Regions from separate parts of the Shewanella sp. GJ50-10 genome, predicted to be linked through region 3. Evidence: predicted binding sites of a transcription regulator. Region 3 holds the regulator's gene; each other region holds the start of a gene.
What was found. Region 3 encodes sigma-54, which starts transcription at its own class of promoters, with help from an activator protein. Its sites were predicted from a motif close to GTTGGCACGNNNNTNGNNT; they were not measured.
Positions count from the first base shown of each region.

Region 1 (5,493 bases), 1.3 Mb from region 3:
ACAGTACGTTCAGGTATATTCAACGTGTTTGACACTGAGTACATCGATTATGCTGATGTGGCTGGTCAATCTAAGTTTTTGATGTCTAACTTAGGTGTGACTGAAGAGACTTATAGCCAACCTGGACGTTACTTCAGCGTTAAATTGAACTACACGTTTTAAGTGATAGTGATTTGATATCTGTTATAACTATCGCCAGTTAATTAACTGGCGATGAGTTAAAAAAAGCCTTAAATTCAATATGAATTTAAGGCTTTTTATTTTCGCTAGGTTTTTATTGTCTAAGTGAAAATGAAGAAGCTTATCCGATAAAACTTAAGCGTTAACTTGTTTAATCTAAGTAGCTACTTAAGTCACTGCCAACAGGGATAACGACTTCTTGTTGCTTGCCATGGAATAAATAGGCTTCTTTATCGCCGACCAAGGTTAAGGTATCGCCGCGTCGCCAAAGTGCTGTACCTTCTTGAATGCCAATCACTGGAGTTATTGGGTCAACTAAGGTGAACTCAAGTAATCGTTGAGCACGAGTTTCGCCATTATGACCAGGCGCCTGATAGTTGGTGTAATGAGGGTTTAATTGAAAAGGTAGCAGTTTAAGACCCGTAAATGATGCTGGTTCAACAATTGGCATATCGTTTGTGGTTCGAATGCTTAAGCCGGTGATGTTAGAGCCTGCGCTCCAACCAATGTAAGGCTTACCATTAGTGACTTGTTCATTTATTAAATGGATTAGGTCGTAGCGATAAAGTTCGTTTAATAGTTGGAAAGTATTACCACCGCCAACTAAAATTCCGTCAGCGTCTTTTATGGCTTGTTTCGGGTCACTGTATTGATGAATACTGCTGACTTCAATATTCAGTGGCGCCAAACCTTCGGTGACCATTGCAAGGTACTTATCATAGTCGACACTTACGCCAGCGTAGGGGATAAACACCCATTTTTTAGCATGGGTTGTCAGTGGTTTGATGTAATCAATGGCATGGGCTAAATAAGCGGTATTGCCTTCACGAGAACTGCTTAACATCAATGCATTCATAGCCATGTAAATATCCTTAACTGGTTAATTATTAACTTCTTATTCTGGTATACACCGATATTAACAAAGATTAATCGCTTTCCATAACTTAACCCATGACTTAGGCGTAAATGAATGTAAATTTTAAGTTTAGATTAATGCAAGCTACCTAGACTTATCGGCTGATTTATTAATGACACATTGCTAATTTATTCATTGCGTAATTTATTGGTATGCATTCAGGTTAGGTAAGGCTTGCTGTGATACTTTTTTCAAATTAGTCGACATTTTATGTCTATTTTTGAGATTCGACCCTTGAAAAACAATTTTTAGGACATATTATGTCGTTAAGTGTTCATCGATTGTTTGATTAAGAAAGACGAAAAAAATGTAAACAGTACCGCGATTAACGCGAACTGATGGGTTCAATATTTAAGTTTAAAGCGGCATCTGTGCCAGATAGGAGTTGTAATGTTACGTATTATGTTATTGATTGGAACTAACTTAGCAATTTTGCTAGTAGCTTCAATTGTTATGTCTCTACTTGGAGTGAGTACTTCAAGCATGAGCGGATTATTAATTTTTGCTGCAATGTTTGGTTTTGGTGGTGCATTCATCAGTTTAGCTATCTCTAAGTGGATGGCTAAAAAGACTATGGGTTGTGAGGTTATTACATCACCACGTGATAACACTGAACGTTGGTTGGTTGACACTGTTGCTCGTCAAGCAGAGCAAGCTGGTATTAAAATGCCAGAAGTGGCGATTTACCAATCACCAGAAATGAATGCTTTCGCCACAGGCCCAAGCAAAGACAATGCATTAGTTGCAGTAAGTTCTGGTCTACTTTATGGCATGACTCAAGACGAAATTGAAGGCGTACTAGCACACGAAGTTAGCCACGTTGCCAATGGCGACATGGTGACTCTGACCCTAATTCAAGGCGTGGTAAACACCTTTGTTATCTTTGCAGCCCGTGTTGTTGCAGGTATTGTGAATAACGTCGTTGCTAACAACAGTGAAGACGGTGAAGGTCTAGGTATGTTTGCTTACATGGCGGTTGTTTTCGTCATGGATATGTTATTTGGTATTTTAGCGTCAATGATCGTGGCTTACTTCTCACGTATTCGTGAATTTAAAGCTGATGAAGGCGCTGCGAAACTAGCCGGAAAGCATAAAATGATTGCGGCATTAGAGCGCTTAAAAACTGGCCCTGAAGCGGGCGCAATGCCAGCACAAATGTCAGCATTAGGTATTAATGGTAAGCGTTCAATGGCTGAATTTTTAATGAGCCATCCACCACTTGATAAGCGTATTAGCGCTCTTAAAAACAGCTAATATCTTAATATGATTAACAAAAGGAGCCTTATGGCTCCTTTTTTATTGCTTTCTTTTTACTCTTGAACGAGTAGAATAACCTCGACTTTAATATTGCGGATACAAAAAGTGACGCATATTAGGGAGTTGGTGCAGTTGTTAGCTATTAGTGGTTACTTTTGCTGTTGCTAAAATAACCAGTGTTAGCTAAGTTTATAACTGAGCCATAAATGTCGTGCTGATAACCGATATCGAAGAAAGCCACTTGATGAGAGCTTTCTCGACTATCACAAATGGAGGGTATAATAGTGAGCAATAAAATTCTTGTAGCATTGTTTGCAGCAGCTCTTGCTGTACTAACTTTGTCATCAAATGCTTTTGCACATGATGAGAACTTAGCTGATTTCCACGCAGAAATGGGTGGATGTGAAAGCTGTCACGCTGACGGCGAGCCTTCAGCAGATGGTGAGTATGAGTTCGAACAGTGTCAAAGCTGTCACGGAACACTTGCTGAAATGGACGATAATCACGCACCGCATGATGGCATGCTAATGTGTGCAGATTGTCACGCACCACATGACATGAATGTTGGCGATGTACCAACATGTGATAGTTGTCATGATGATGGGCGTTCTGCTCAGTAGTTTTGATAACTTGATTGCTATTTTTCATCGATGCTTATTATGAGTACGATGCAAAATAGTATAAAAAAGCGCCGTTGATGTCGGCGCTTTTTTTATGGCTTTAATTGCAGTTTGTCATCAAACTTCAAGTTGAAGTTGAAAACATTCTCGACATTACTCTTTTTCTTATACCTCTAAAGTGGTATTTATAATCGTTTATTTTCAATGGTTTGCGCAAATTTGGTGCGAAATGGTGCACTTATGTTGCACAGTTCTTAATGCTTTTCTTTTACTTATTTGTTAAATCCCCGTTAAATCATTACCTTAGTAATTGGCACAACTTTTGCGGTGTTATTGACATAAAATTTTGTCAGTAAAGGGAAGTTGCATGTCTAATATCCAATCTAGTTGTGCTTATTGTGGAGTAGGCTGTGGCGTTACAATTTCACCAAAATCGCTAAATTCAGGTTTGATAAACTCAGGTTTACTAAATGTTGGTACACAAAAATCAACTGCATTTAATGCCAAGTTTGAGTTGATTGGCGATCAAGCCCATCCGGCCAATAAAGGTCAGCTATGTGCCAAAGGCGAGCGACTTATCGAAAGTCTGGTTCAGCTTAATACCTTGCGCTACCCCAAATTGAAATCAGGCAAACCGGTTTCTTGGGATGCTGCACTGACAACAGTTGCAGAGACTTTTAAGCAAACAATTGCAGAGCATGGGCCTGACTCAGTAGCCTTCTATCTGTCAGGTCAGTTGCTGACTGAAGACTATTATGTTGCAAATAAGCTGGCCAAAGGTTTTATTGGCACTGCCAATGTCGATACTAATTCACGCTTATGTATGTCTTCTGCTGTTAGTGGTCATATGCGCGCATTCGGCGAAGATGTGGTGCCAGGCTGTTATGAAGATTTTGAACTTGCCGATGTGATTGTATTAGTTGGTGCCAATAGTGCTTGGACTCACCCTGTTTTATTTCAACGCATGATAAAAGCCCGTGAACAGCGCGGCACAAAAATTGTTGTGATTGATCCAGCTAAAACCGCGACTTCAAGTCAGGCAGATTTACATTTACAAATTGCCCCAGGTACTGACAGTTTACTATTTAATGGATTGCTGCAGTTTATCGCAGATAATGACGCTGCTGATACCGATTATATTGCGGCGTATACTCAAAATTTCGAAGCTGTGTTAACTGAACTGTCACAAGATAAGCAGCAATTTGAAGTGGATAATCTAGCCACTTCACTGGGTTTATCAAGCAGTGAGTTGCTGCACTTTTACCAATTATTCATTGGTAATGAAAAAGTAATGACAGCCAGTTGTCAGGGGGTAAATCAGTCGGTTTTAGGAACTGATACCACCAATGCGATGATCAATTGCCATTTAGCATTAGCACATATCGGTAAGCCTGGTAGTGGTTTCTTTTCTCTTACTGGACAACCCAATGCAATGGGTGGCCGCGAAGTCGGTGGTTTAGCAACACAGCTTGCTTGCCATATGGGCTTTACTGATGCTGAACGTCAATTGCTTGCCGATTTTTGGCATACCGATGATAAGAGCGGTGTTATTGCGAAAGATAAAGGTTTAACCGCTGTTGAACTTTTTGATGCCATGGCTGAAGGAAAAATTAAAGCGGTCTGGATTATGGGGACTAACCCGTTAGTGTCGCTGCCTAATACCGCTAAAATTCAGCAAGCATTTGATGCCTGTCCTTTTGTGGTGGTGTCAGATATCACTCAAGATGCTGCAACAGCTAAACAAGCAGATATTTTGTTGCCTGCTTTAGGTTGGTCAGAAAAGTGCGGCACTGTGACTAATAGCGAAAGAGTCATTACCCGCCAGCGTGGTTTTATCCCAGCAAAAGGTGAGGCTAAAGCTGATTGGTGGGCACTTGCTGAAGTCGCTAAATTAATGGGCTTTGAAAATGAATTTGATTTCAAAAATAGCGCCGCAGTATTTAAAGAGTTTGCACAATTATCAAAAGCCGTAAAAAGTCGCTTTCCTGAAAAACAATTCGACTTAACTGGTATGAGTAATTTAACTGATGAGCAATATGATGCTTTAAAGCCGACTCAATGGCCTGTGGCAGATACCTCACAATTAGGTCAATCGAATCAAAGAGTTTATCAATATGGCTTATTCTCAACCCCAAGCCAAAAAGCGCAATTTATTACGACTGCGCATTCAACAGTAGTTAGTGTCGCCACTGAAGTTGTCAGTCAGCATCAAGTTAAATTAAACAGTGGTCGTAGCCGAGATCAATGGCACACCATGACTCGTACTGGCCATATTGCCAGTCTTCGCGCCAGTATTCCTGAGCCATTTATTGCAATGCATCCGCTAAAAATCCAGCAACTTGATTTACAACATGGGGACTTGGTCAGTTTTGAAACAGAAGTTGATGATGCAAAAACTGATAGTGGAAGAGTTGCTGCTGCCAGAGTGGTTTCAGATGATAATCAAGCGCCAGATATTGCGTTTATGCCTATGCATTGGTCGTCGCAATTTTCAATTGGCGATGGGGTTAATCAAGCCTT
Region 1 covers NZ_JBVVSS010000001.1:1,685,422-1,690,914, forward strand. Annotated here, with positions in the region: gene AC0L4E_RS06990 (TonB-dependent hemoglobin/transferrin/lactoferrin family receptor) at 1-162, shown strand, start outside; gene pepE (dipeptidase PepE) at 332-1,042, opposite strand; gene htpX (protease HtpX) at 1,487-2,350, shown strand; gene cctA (tetraheme c-type cytochrome CctA) at 2,638-2,973, shown strand; gene AC0L4E_RS07010 (nitrate reductase) at 3,341-5,493, shown strand, end outside.
Region 1: the regulator sigma-54 is predicted to act here: its motif matches at 3,283-3,301, upstream of AC0L4E_RS07010 (nitrate reductase).

Region 2 (5,493 bases), 3.8 Mb from region 3:
ATAGCCTGGTTTCTCAGCTTCTGGTTTATTCACTATCTTGCCATTTAGCATGCCTTTAGTGATTTCAACTTGCTGACCATTCGCACCATTAAAGATTAATGCATCACCAGTATTAACAACTGAACCAATTAACACGCCATTTTTATAGATGTCACCGACATAGCCATCGCCTTCACGAGGTTCAAACGTCACACCGTCATAGCCTGGCTTATCTGCTTCAGGTTTATTCACTATCTTGCCATTTAGCATGCCTTTAGTGATTTCAACTTGCTGGCCATCTGCACCATTAAAAATTAAAGCTTCTCCAGTGTTTACAACCGACCCAATTAGCACGCCATTTTTGTAAATATCGCCCACATAGCCATCCCCTTCACGAGGTACAAAAGTTACACCGTCATAACCAGGCTTATCTGGATGAATGCCTGATGGCTTATCGATTTCATTACCAGGCTTAGTAGGATGAATGCCTGATGGCTTATCGATTTCGTTACCTGGCTTAGTTGGATGAATACCTGATGGCTTATCGATTTCGTTACCAGGCTTAGTTGGATGAATACCTGATGGCTTATCGATTTCGTTACCAGGCTTAGTTGGATGAATACCTGCTGGCTTATCGATTTCAGGACGGTTTGGGTTTACAGGAAGATCAGGAGTTGTTGGTTCACCTTCAATTGGATTTGCAGCTGTCGGTAATGTTGGAAGCTCTGGTGCAACATTATTACCACTAGAACCAGTTGAAGAACATGCAGTCATCAAAGCTGCTGTAACGAGTGTCGCGATTAATTTAACTTTCATTTGTTTCTCTCAATAGTTTTAATTATTAAAGATGGTTAATCCATCGTTAGCAGCTTTTATAACTGAGGTAGGTCAGCAAGCTCTTGTTATGGGGCGTATTCTATTGAGGGAAGATGATTAGCGATAATGACATATACTTATTTGCAACATAACCAAAAGTTATCAGATACAAGTTGATACAATTAAATCAGGAATGACAAGAGTAAAATTCAGACAATAAAAAGCCCTTGATGATAATCATCAAGGGCTTTCAATCTTCAGCCTATGGCCAATTTACATGAGCGTTAAGCTAAGGCTTATAGGCTGTAGTAAAGTTGGAATTCCATTGGGTGAGTAGTACGTGATACTTGCTCACACTCTTCTTCTTTAAGCGTGATGTAAGATTCAATAAAGTCTTTAGTGAATACATCACCTTTAGTTAAGAATTCGTGGTCAGCTGCTAAGTTCTCAAGTGCATTCTCTAAAGAAGTTGCAACTTGTGGGATCTCAGCCGCTTCTTCAGCAGGTAGGTCATACAGATCTTTATCCATTGCTTCACCTGGGTGAATCTTGTTTTGGATACCGTCAAGACCAGCCATAAGTAGCGCTGCGAATGCTAAGTATGGGTTAGCGGTTGGATCTGGGAAACGTGTTTCGATACGACGCGCTTTCGGGCTTGGTACCACTGGGATACGGATTGAAGCACTACGGTTACGAGCTGAGTAAGCTAACATTACAGGCGCTTCGAAATGTGGAACTAGACGCTTGTATGAGTTAGTGCTTGGGTTAGTGAATGCGTTCAATGCACGAGCGTGCTTGATGATTCCACCGATGTAGTAAAGCGCTAGTTCACTTAAACCAGCGTACTTGTCGCCAGAGAATAAGTTAACACCGTCTTTAGCTAAAGATTGGTGAACGTGCATACCACTACCATTATCACCAACGATTGGCTTAGGCATGAATGTCGCTGTTTTACCGTATGCATGAGCAGTGTTATGAACAACATACTTCATGATTTGAATTTCATCCGCTTTGTTTGAAAGCGTGTTGAAACGTGTAGCAATTTCGTTTTGACCCGCTGTAGCAACTTCGTGGTGATGTGCTTCAACAACTTGACCTAATTCTTCAAGAATTAGACACATTGCACTACGAATGTCTTGTGATGAATCAACTGGTGCAACTGGGAAGTAACCACCTTTAACGAATGGACGGTGACCTGTGTTGCCGTCTTCGTAGCTAGTACCTGAGTTCCATGCAGCTTCTTTCGCGTCAACTTTAACGAAAGTACCTGACATGTCAGTACCAAACTTAACGTCGTCAAATAAGAAGAACTCTGGCTCTGGACCAATTAATACTGTGTCAGCAATACCAGTAGACTTTAGGTACTCTTCAGCTTTTTTAGCAATTGAACGAGGGTCACGTTCGTAACCAGTCATTGTAGCTGGCTCTAAAATGTCACAACGAATAAGACCAGTAACTTCTTCAGTGAAAGGATCTAATAAGAAAGAAGAAGGATCTGGCATTAATACCATGTCAGATTCATTGATGCCTTTCCAACCGTTGATAGATGAGCCATCGAACATTTTGCCATCTTCAAAAAAGTCTTCGTTCACTTGGTGAGAAGGAATAGAGACGTGCTGCTCTTTACCTTTAGTGTCTGTAAAACGTAAATCTACGAACTTAACTTCTAGTTCTTCAATTTGTTTTAGGATTGATTCAACTGACATTCTTAAGCCTCCGGTAGGGTAAAGGGTGGTCCCTTAATGTAATCTTGTTATTCGCCAGACATAATATCTGTTGTTCGAATTTGTTCTGTTATAAGCGACTTTCGTGCCAGAAAGATAAACTACTGATTTAGAAAACAATAAAAATATCCGCATTACCGAAAACACCTATAACGCACAACTTCAGTGCACCACTATGCGCACTAATGGTGCAAAAGTCCATTTCGGTGCGTCGGTTTCAACGGCATAATTGATCTAGTTCATTAAAGCGTCACTTTATTGCGGCATTATGATCCTTTTTGATTTTTATCTTCTATCTTTAAGGCTTATTTTTTATAAAAAACTAAGTGTTCAAAAATAATCCTATCTACTCAAGCCTACGTGGAGTAGAATGGCACGCTTTTTTATAGCGGCTATAATAAGTAGTCCCTATAAATCCTATTTTTATTTGATGGTATAGAGGTTTTATCCGTGTTAGAGAATTTACGTAACATCGCCATTATTGCTCACGTTGACCATGGCAAAACGACCTTGGTAGACAAGCTATTGGCTCAGTCAGGCACCCTTGAAAGTCGAGGTGAAGCCGCAGAACGTGTAATGGATTCTAACGATCTTGAAAAAGAACGTGGTATCACCATTCTGGCTAAGAATACTGCCATCAAATGGAACGACTACCGTATTAACATCGTAGACACTCCTGGTCACGCCGATTTCGGTGGTGAAGTAGAACGTGTTCTATCTATGGTAGATTCTGTTTTATTATTAGTAGATGCAGTTGATGGCCCAATGCCACAAACTCGCTTCGTAACTAAAAAAGCATTCGCACAGGGCCTTAAGCCAATCGTTGTTATCAACAAGATTGACCGTCCTGGTGCTCGTCCTGATTGGGTTATTGACCAAGTATTCGACTTATTCGACAACTTAGGTGCAACTGACGAACAGTTAGACTTCCCTATCGTATATGCTTCTGCATTAAATGGTTTCGCAACATTAGATCCTGATGAAACAAGCGAAGACATGACTCCACTTTTCCAAGCTATCGTTGAGAAGGTTTCTTCTCCTGACGCTGATGCTGAAGGTGAGTTCCAAATGCAAATTTCTCAAATCGATTACAACTCATATGTAGGTGTTATCGGTATTGGTCGTATTAAACGTGGTAGCGTTAAAACTAACCAACAAGTAACCATTATTGGTGCTGATGGTAAGAAACGTAACGGTAAAATGGGCCAAGTATTAGGTTACATGGGTCTAGAGCGTCACGAAGTAGAAGAAGCTAACGCTGGTGACATCGTAGCTATCACTGGTTTAGGTGAACTTAAGATTTCTGACACTATTTGTGCACCAACTGCTGTTGAAGCATTGCCTGCACTTTCTGTTGATGAGCCAACACTAACCATGACTTTCCAAGTAAACACTTCTCCGTTTGCTGGTAAAGAAGGTAAGTACGTAACTTCACGTAATATCCTTGAACGTCTAGAACAAGAGTTAATTCATAACGTTGCATTACGTGTTGAAGAAACTGAATCTCCAGATCGTTTCCGTGTATCAGGCCGTGGTGAATTACACTTAGGTATCTTGATTGAAAACATGCGTCGTGAAGGTTACGAGTTAGCAGTATCTCGTCCAGAAGTTATCGAAAAAGAAATCGATGGCGAAATGTGTGAGCCATACGAAACATTAACTGTCGATGTTGAAGAAGAACATCAAGGTGCTGTAATTGAAAAATTAGGTACTCGTAAGGGTGACATGCGCGACATGCAGTTAGATGGTAAGGGTCGTGTACGTATCGATTTCGTTATCCCTAGCCGTGGCTTAATCGGTTTCCAAACTGAATTCATGACTGCGACTTCTGGTACAGGTCTTATCTACCATTCATTCGACCATTACGGTCCAGTGAAAGGCGGTGATATTGGTCAACGTGCTCGTGGCGTATTGATTTCAAATGCAACTGGTAAAGCACTGACATTCGCATTATTTAACCTTCAAGAACGTGGTCGCCTATTTATTGGTCACGCTGCTGAAGTTTACGAAGGTCAAGTAGTTGGTTTACACGCTCGTGCAAATGACTTAACAGTTAACTGTCTGAAAGGTAAGCAACTTACTAACATGCGTGCATCAGGTACTGATGAAGCACAAGTACTGACTCCACACATCGAAATGACACTTGAGCAAGCACTTGAGTTCATCGATGATGATGAATTAGTAGAAGTAACACCTGAGAACATCCGTGTTCGTAAGCGTTACTTAACTGAAAACGAGCGTAAGCGTCACAACCGTGGTTCTTAATCGTTATTAATCATTTTATATGATTCAAAAAAACCCGCTTAAGCGGGTTTTTTATTGCCTGTAACTTACTCATTTACCGTATTAAAGCACCATATTGACCGAATTTATTTTTCTATCTAACCTATAACGATTAATTACTTTATATTCATGTTAAATGAATTTATATTCAACGCTATATAACACTATTTCACTTTAAGTTTATCCATCAGGAGAGCAGTTATGAGCGTAATTTCACAGGTCGATGTCGCAACACAAGCTAATGTTTACTTTGACGGCAAAGTCATCAGCCGCACCATCCATTTTGACAATGGCAGCCACCAAACCTTAGGTGTAGTGCTGCCTGGAGAATATGATTTTGACACAACACAAGCTGAAGTGATGAATATTACCTCGGGTAAGTTTGATGTTTTACTACCCGAAGCCACTGAATGGAAAACCATTGCCGCAGGTGATCTTTTTGAGTTAGATGCCAATGTTAACTTTAAAATCCGTACTTCAGAAGTGAGCGAATATCGCTGTCAGTACAAGTAATTAGCCAAATTTTCTACCAGTAATAAACTAAAGCTGTACATCAGTAATTGCTGATTTTTTGTTAAAAAGAGGCTAGTATTAAGGTGATTAAAGCCCAAGGTGAAGGAACCTCCAATGCGCTCGACTCTAATGACCAGTTTAATAACTAGCCTAATTATCAGCCTGATGTTGTGCAGTA
Region 2 covers NZ_JBVVSS010000001.1:4,177,223-4,182,715, forward strand. Annotated here, with positions in the region: gene AC0L4E_RS17610 (hypothetical protein) at 1-795, opposite strand, end outside; gene glnA (glutamate--ammonia ligase) at 1,092-2,501, opposite strand; gene typA (translational GTPase TypA) at 2,970-4,784, shown strand; gene ppnP (pyrimidine/purine nucleoside phosphorylase) at 5,004-5,315, shown strand; gene AC0L4E_RS17630 (DUF4124 domain-containing protein) at 5,430-5,493, shown strand, end outside.
Region 2: the regulator sigma-54 is predicted to act here: its motif matches at 2,594-2,612, upstream of glnA (glutamate--ammonia ligase).

Region 3 (5,493 bases):
GTACTGCAAAATAATGTTATTATTGATGCAATAAACATCAATGAACCAGTACAATCGCTAACAACAAGCATGTTGGCATTAGATTTGAACACCATGATAATGACGTCTGATCGACAAATTTATGTCTCAGGCCAAGACTTTAATATACAAGGCTTAGGCCTTTATGCTGATTTAAATGCCGAAGAATTAGAGCTTTTAAGTCAAGTAGAAGGAACGTATGAAGCAAAGTAAAAACCTTACTGTCTCACTACATAATTTTGTAAAGATGAGTCTAGTTGGAATAAGCCTAATTGGGGTCACTAGCGTAAGCGCAAAAGAAGGTGACTTACAGCAAGAACTAAAAGTCGCCGCAGTGAGCCAAAAAGCAGACATTAAAAATAACCAAGTTATTTTCTTTGGTCCTGTCACAGTGACACAAGGTACGATTAACATTAATGCCGATGAACTTCGTGCATTCAGTGCTGAATCCGGTGGCAAAAAAACCATGATTGCCACAGGTAATCCGGCAACCTTTTCCCAAGAATTAGACGACGGCCGGATTGGTACTGCAAGCGCAAATGAAATCAAGTATGAACTCGCTACCAGTATTTTGACTTTAAAAGGCAACGCAAAACTTGATCAAGCTGGCAGCCAAGTGACAGGTAACTTGATTAGCTACAATATTGATAAGCAACAATTAATTGCTGAAAGTACTGGTGACGGTAAAGATCGCGTTATTACGATTTTCCAGCCAGAGAACTACCCAGATTTAAATGATTCAAAAGGCAATTCAGAGCAGCCTGAATTAGAATCACCAAAAACTGAAGAGTCAGAAAAGCTCATTGAAGATCAAGCAGCATCAATCAATGAAGTGAAAACAGAAGCTAATAATGCTGAAATAACAGCGACTGAAGTAACTGATACAGAAGCTTCTACGCCTGTAGTCGAAGTGCCTGAAGCAAATGCAGACACTTCAATTGAAGGCCTGCAAATTGAAGACAAGCCAAGTACAGATTCATTACCTGAAACACCAGCGCTAGAGCAAACTCAATAATGACACAAATAACGTTAACAGCTGAAAACTTGGCAAAAAGTTATAAAAGCCGTCAAGTGGTTAAAAATGTCAGCCTGACAGTTAAAACCGGGCAAATTGTTGGGCTATTAGGGCCAAATGGTGCAGGTAAAACCACCACCTTTTATATGGTGGTTGGGTTAGTTAAAAGCGATAAAGGCCGGATATTAATTGATTCTGACGATCTCACCGCAGACCCAATGCACCTTCGTGCTCGAAAAGGCATTGGTTATTTGCCACAAGAAGCCAGTATTTTTCGAAAGCTGACTGTACACGATAATATTATGGCTGTACTACAAACTCGCAAGAGTTTAACCACAGAGCAGCGTATTGAAGAATTAGAGCACTTATTAGAAGAGTTCAATATCACCCATATTCGAGATAGCCAAGGCATGGCATTATCGGGTGGTGAACGTCGCCGAGTAGAAATCGCACGCGCATTGGCAGCCAATCCTAAGTTCATTTTATTGGATGAGCCTTTCGCAGGTGTTGATCCTATCTCTGTGATAGATATCAAGAAAATTATTCAACAATTAAAAAGTCGTGGTTTAGGTGTGTTAATTACAGACCATAATGTTCGTGAAACACTTGATGTGTGTGAGCGCGCGTATATTGTCAGCCACGGAGATTTAATTGCAGAAGGCACGCCTGCTGAAATCTTAGACAATCAGCAAGTCAGGTCAGTATACTTAGGTGAGCAATTCAAGCTATAGTTAGCATTCTTTAGTGCACAATATGGCATTTCGCGACCAGTATCAGTCCCACTTTTTAGCGCTATGTTCTAGACTCAACTTAAGCCAAGGTTCAGCTTAAGCCTAGAAGCAGTTTAAAAAGGTGCTAGACCCACACAATTGTTAGTCGCGATGATGAAATTCAATTAGGGATAAGCGGTAAATGAAAGCCTCACTCCAACTTAAAATGGGTCAACACCTGACAATGACCCCTCAGTTGCAACAAGCCATTCGCTTATTGCAACTTTCCTCATTGGAGCTCCAGCAAGAAATTCAACAAGCACTAGACTCAAATCCACTCCTTGAGCTCGAAGATGAGTTTGCTAAAGCAAAAGAACCTGTAAAAGAGAACGCCCAGCAAACCGATACTGATTTTAGTGACAACAGCCAAGTTACCGTTGAAAAAGACACCTCAACAGTTGATACCACAGAATCATTGACCAAAGAGTCAATGCCTGAAGATCTCCCAATGGACACCACATGGGATGAAGTTTATACCGCCTCTCCTAGCTCAGGTTCTGGGGCAGTTGCTCGTGATGACGATATGCCCTTTCAAGGTGAAACCACCGAAGGCCTTTATGAACATCTTGAGTGGCAAAAAAACCTTACCCCATTTTCAGAAAATGATTTGGTCATCGCCACTGCCATTATCGATGCAGTAGATGAGCGTGGTTATTTAACTCAAACCACCGAAGATATTTTACAAGCTTTAGGTCTTGAAGATATTGAACTCGACGAAGTTGAAGCCGTACTCAAACGAGTTCAGCATTTTGATCCTGTAGGCGTTGCAGCAAGAGATTTAAGTGAATGCTTAATGATCCAACTCGGGCAATACCCTGATGAGATCCCTTGCATCGACAATGTAAAATTGCTCATCGGTGAACACCTTGATTTAATTGCTGGTCGCGACTTTAGATTATTAATGCGTAAAACCAAGCTTAAAGAAGATGATCTACGTGAAGCGATTCAATTTATTCAAACGCTGAACCCTCGTCCAGGCTTACAAATCACTCCTATTAAAGATGAATATGTCATTCCTGATGTGACAGTGTTTAAAAAGAGTGGTCGTTGGGTCGTTGAATTAAATCCAGATAACATGCCAAAAATTGGTGTGAATCAGCAATATGCAGCTATGGCGAAAGGTTCTGCAAATCAGTCAGACAGCCAGTTTATTCGCGGCCATTTACAAGAAGCAAAATGGTTTATTAAGAGTATTGAAAGCCGCAATGAAACCTTATTAAAAGTGGCTAATTGCATTGTGCAATTCCAGCAAGGCTTCTTTGAGTTTGGTGAAGAAGCCATGAAACCAATGGTACTTAATGACATTGCTGAAGCCGTTGAGATGCATGAATCAACCATTTCTCGTGTTACCACTCAAAAGTACATGCACACCCCTCGCGGACTTTTTGAACTAAAATATTTCTTCTCTAGCCACGTTAGTACCGATGATGGCGGAGAATGTTCTTCTACTGCAATTCGTGCCTTTATTAAGAAACTTGTTGCAGCGGAAAACCAGAAAAAGCCACTTAGCGATAGTAAAATGGCGACGCTACTGGCTGAACAAGGGATTAATGTTGCTCGGCGTACGATCGCCAAATATCGTGAAGCAATGCTCATCCCTCCCTCAAACCAACGCAAGAGCTTATAAGCCTTTGTTATTGGAGGATGATCTATGCAAATTAACCTGACTGGGCACCATGTAGAAATCACGCAATCTTTACGTGAGTATGTACAAACTAAGTTTTCAAAGCTTGAACGACACTTCGAACAGATCAATAATGTACACGTTGTGCTCAATGTTCAGAAGCTGCAACAAATTGCTGAAGCAAAATTGCACCTCAAAGGAGGTGAAGTTTTTGCCGTATCTCAGAACGCAGATATGTATGTCGCAATTGACGCCCTGATAGACAAATTAGATCGTCAGGTAATTAAACACAAAGAGAAGTTAATTAAACACTAACGATGGAACTTCGTACCATTCTGCAGCCGGCGTGCACCTCCTGCGCCACGCCGGGCAGTAAGAAAAAAGTACTGGAACTTATCAGCGATTTAATGGCTGCCCAGTACCCAACCCTATCTTCACAGGCTATTTTTGAAAGTTTAATAGCTCGTGAAAAAATGGGTAGTACAGGTATAGGAAATGGCATAGCGATTCCCCATGGTCGATTAACTGATATCGAACAACCGATAGCAATTTTGATCAAGTGTGAAGAAGGCATCGAGTTTGATGCTATCGATAAAAAACCCGTGGATATATTATTTGCGCTGCTAGTTCCTTCTGATCAATGCCAACAGCATTTAAGTACGCTGTCGACGATGGCTGAAAAACTGAGCGATAAATTAATCCTTAAGCGACTTCGAAAGAGTCATGACGCTACAGAACTTTATCAGGTTATTACTGCATGAAACTTGTCATCGTATCAGGACGATCAGGCTCAGGTAAATCAGTTGCACTAAGGGTATTAGAAGATTTAGGTTATTACTGTGTTGATAACCTTCCTTTACCACTTATTGGCAGCTTACTTGAGCAGCTCAAAGGAAATAACGAACTTGTCGCTATTAGCGTCGACGTTCGAAATATTGAAGAGCAAGGTAAAGTGCTTAAAGAGCAAATAGCCTTATTATCTGATGATACGACCATCATTAGTTTATTCTTAAACTCAAATGATCAGGTTCTGCTTAAACGCTACAGTGAAACCCGTCGATTACATCCTCTTTCTAAGAATCAAATCTCGTTACAAGAAGCCATTCAGCTTGAAGGTCGATTACTCGAACCGATTGCTAAAATGGTTGATCACTACATTGATACCTCGCAATTGACCATTTATGATCTTAGCGATCAGGTCAGACAGATATTAATGGGCAGTGTTGATAAAGAGTTAGTGATTCATTTTGAGTCATTTGGCTTCAAGCATGGCATGCCAGCTGAAGCTGACTTTATGTTTGATGTGCGTTTCTTACCCAATCCACATTGGGAAACAGAGCTAAGACCGTTAACTGGCTTAGATCAGCCAGTTCAAGAATTTTTAGGCAGACAACCTCTAGTCAATAAATTCATTTGGCAAATTGAAAACCTATTTGAAACCTGGATGCCGCACCTTGAACGTAATAACCGTAGCTACTTAACCATAGCTATAGGTTGTACAGGCGGCCAGCATCGCTCGGTCTACATTGCCGATCAACTAACTAAACGCTTCAGTAATAGTAAGCATCAAGTCAGTGCTCGTCACAGAGAACTCAAACTGTGACATCCCCTGCGAGTATTTCAAAAGAAATTACTATCAGTAATAAACTCGGGCTCCATGCTAGAGCGGCCACCAAGTTGGCTATTTTAGCCACCGAGTTTGAAGCGAACATCACGCTTATCCAAGGCGAAAAACAAGCCAGCGCTGCGAGTGTATTAGGACTATTAATGCTCGAAAGTGGCATTGGTAAAGTCATCACTGTTGAAGCTAGCGGCGCAGATGCGCAGCAAGCGTTAGATGCGGTGTGTAAATTGATAAATGATAAGTTTGACGAAGAAAGCTAATTTTTCTCACTCTCAACCCTTTAGTTCAACCTACTATTTGGCTCTTGTTTCAGTTATCAATAAAACAAAATAAAAAACTAACAAATCACACTGGCAATACGACGACTTCTGCAGTTAATTCTCTTTATATTTGTTTTGTTCGCTATACTCATTAAAGTCTAACAAAAATCAATAAAGCGCTT
Region 3 covers NZ_JBVVSS010000001.1:340,535-346,027, reverse strand. Annotated here, with positions in the region: gene lptC (LPS export ABC transporter periplasmic protein LptC) at 1-231, shown strand, start outside; partial or broken gene lptA (lipopolysaccharide transport periplasmic protein LptA) at 266-748, shown strand; gene lptB (LPS export ABC transporter ATP-binding protein) at 1,033-1,764, shown strand; gene AC0L4E_RS01325 (RNA polymerase factor sigma-54) at 1,946-3,430, shown strand; gene hpf (ribosome hibernation promoting factor) at 3,455-3,742, shown strand; gene ptsN (PTS IIA-like nitrogen regulatory protein PtsN) at 3,745-4,188, shown strand; gene rapZ (RNase adapter RapZ) at 4,185-5,030, shown strand; gene AC0L4E_RS01305 (HPr family phosphocarrier protein) at 5,045-5,311, shown strand.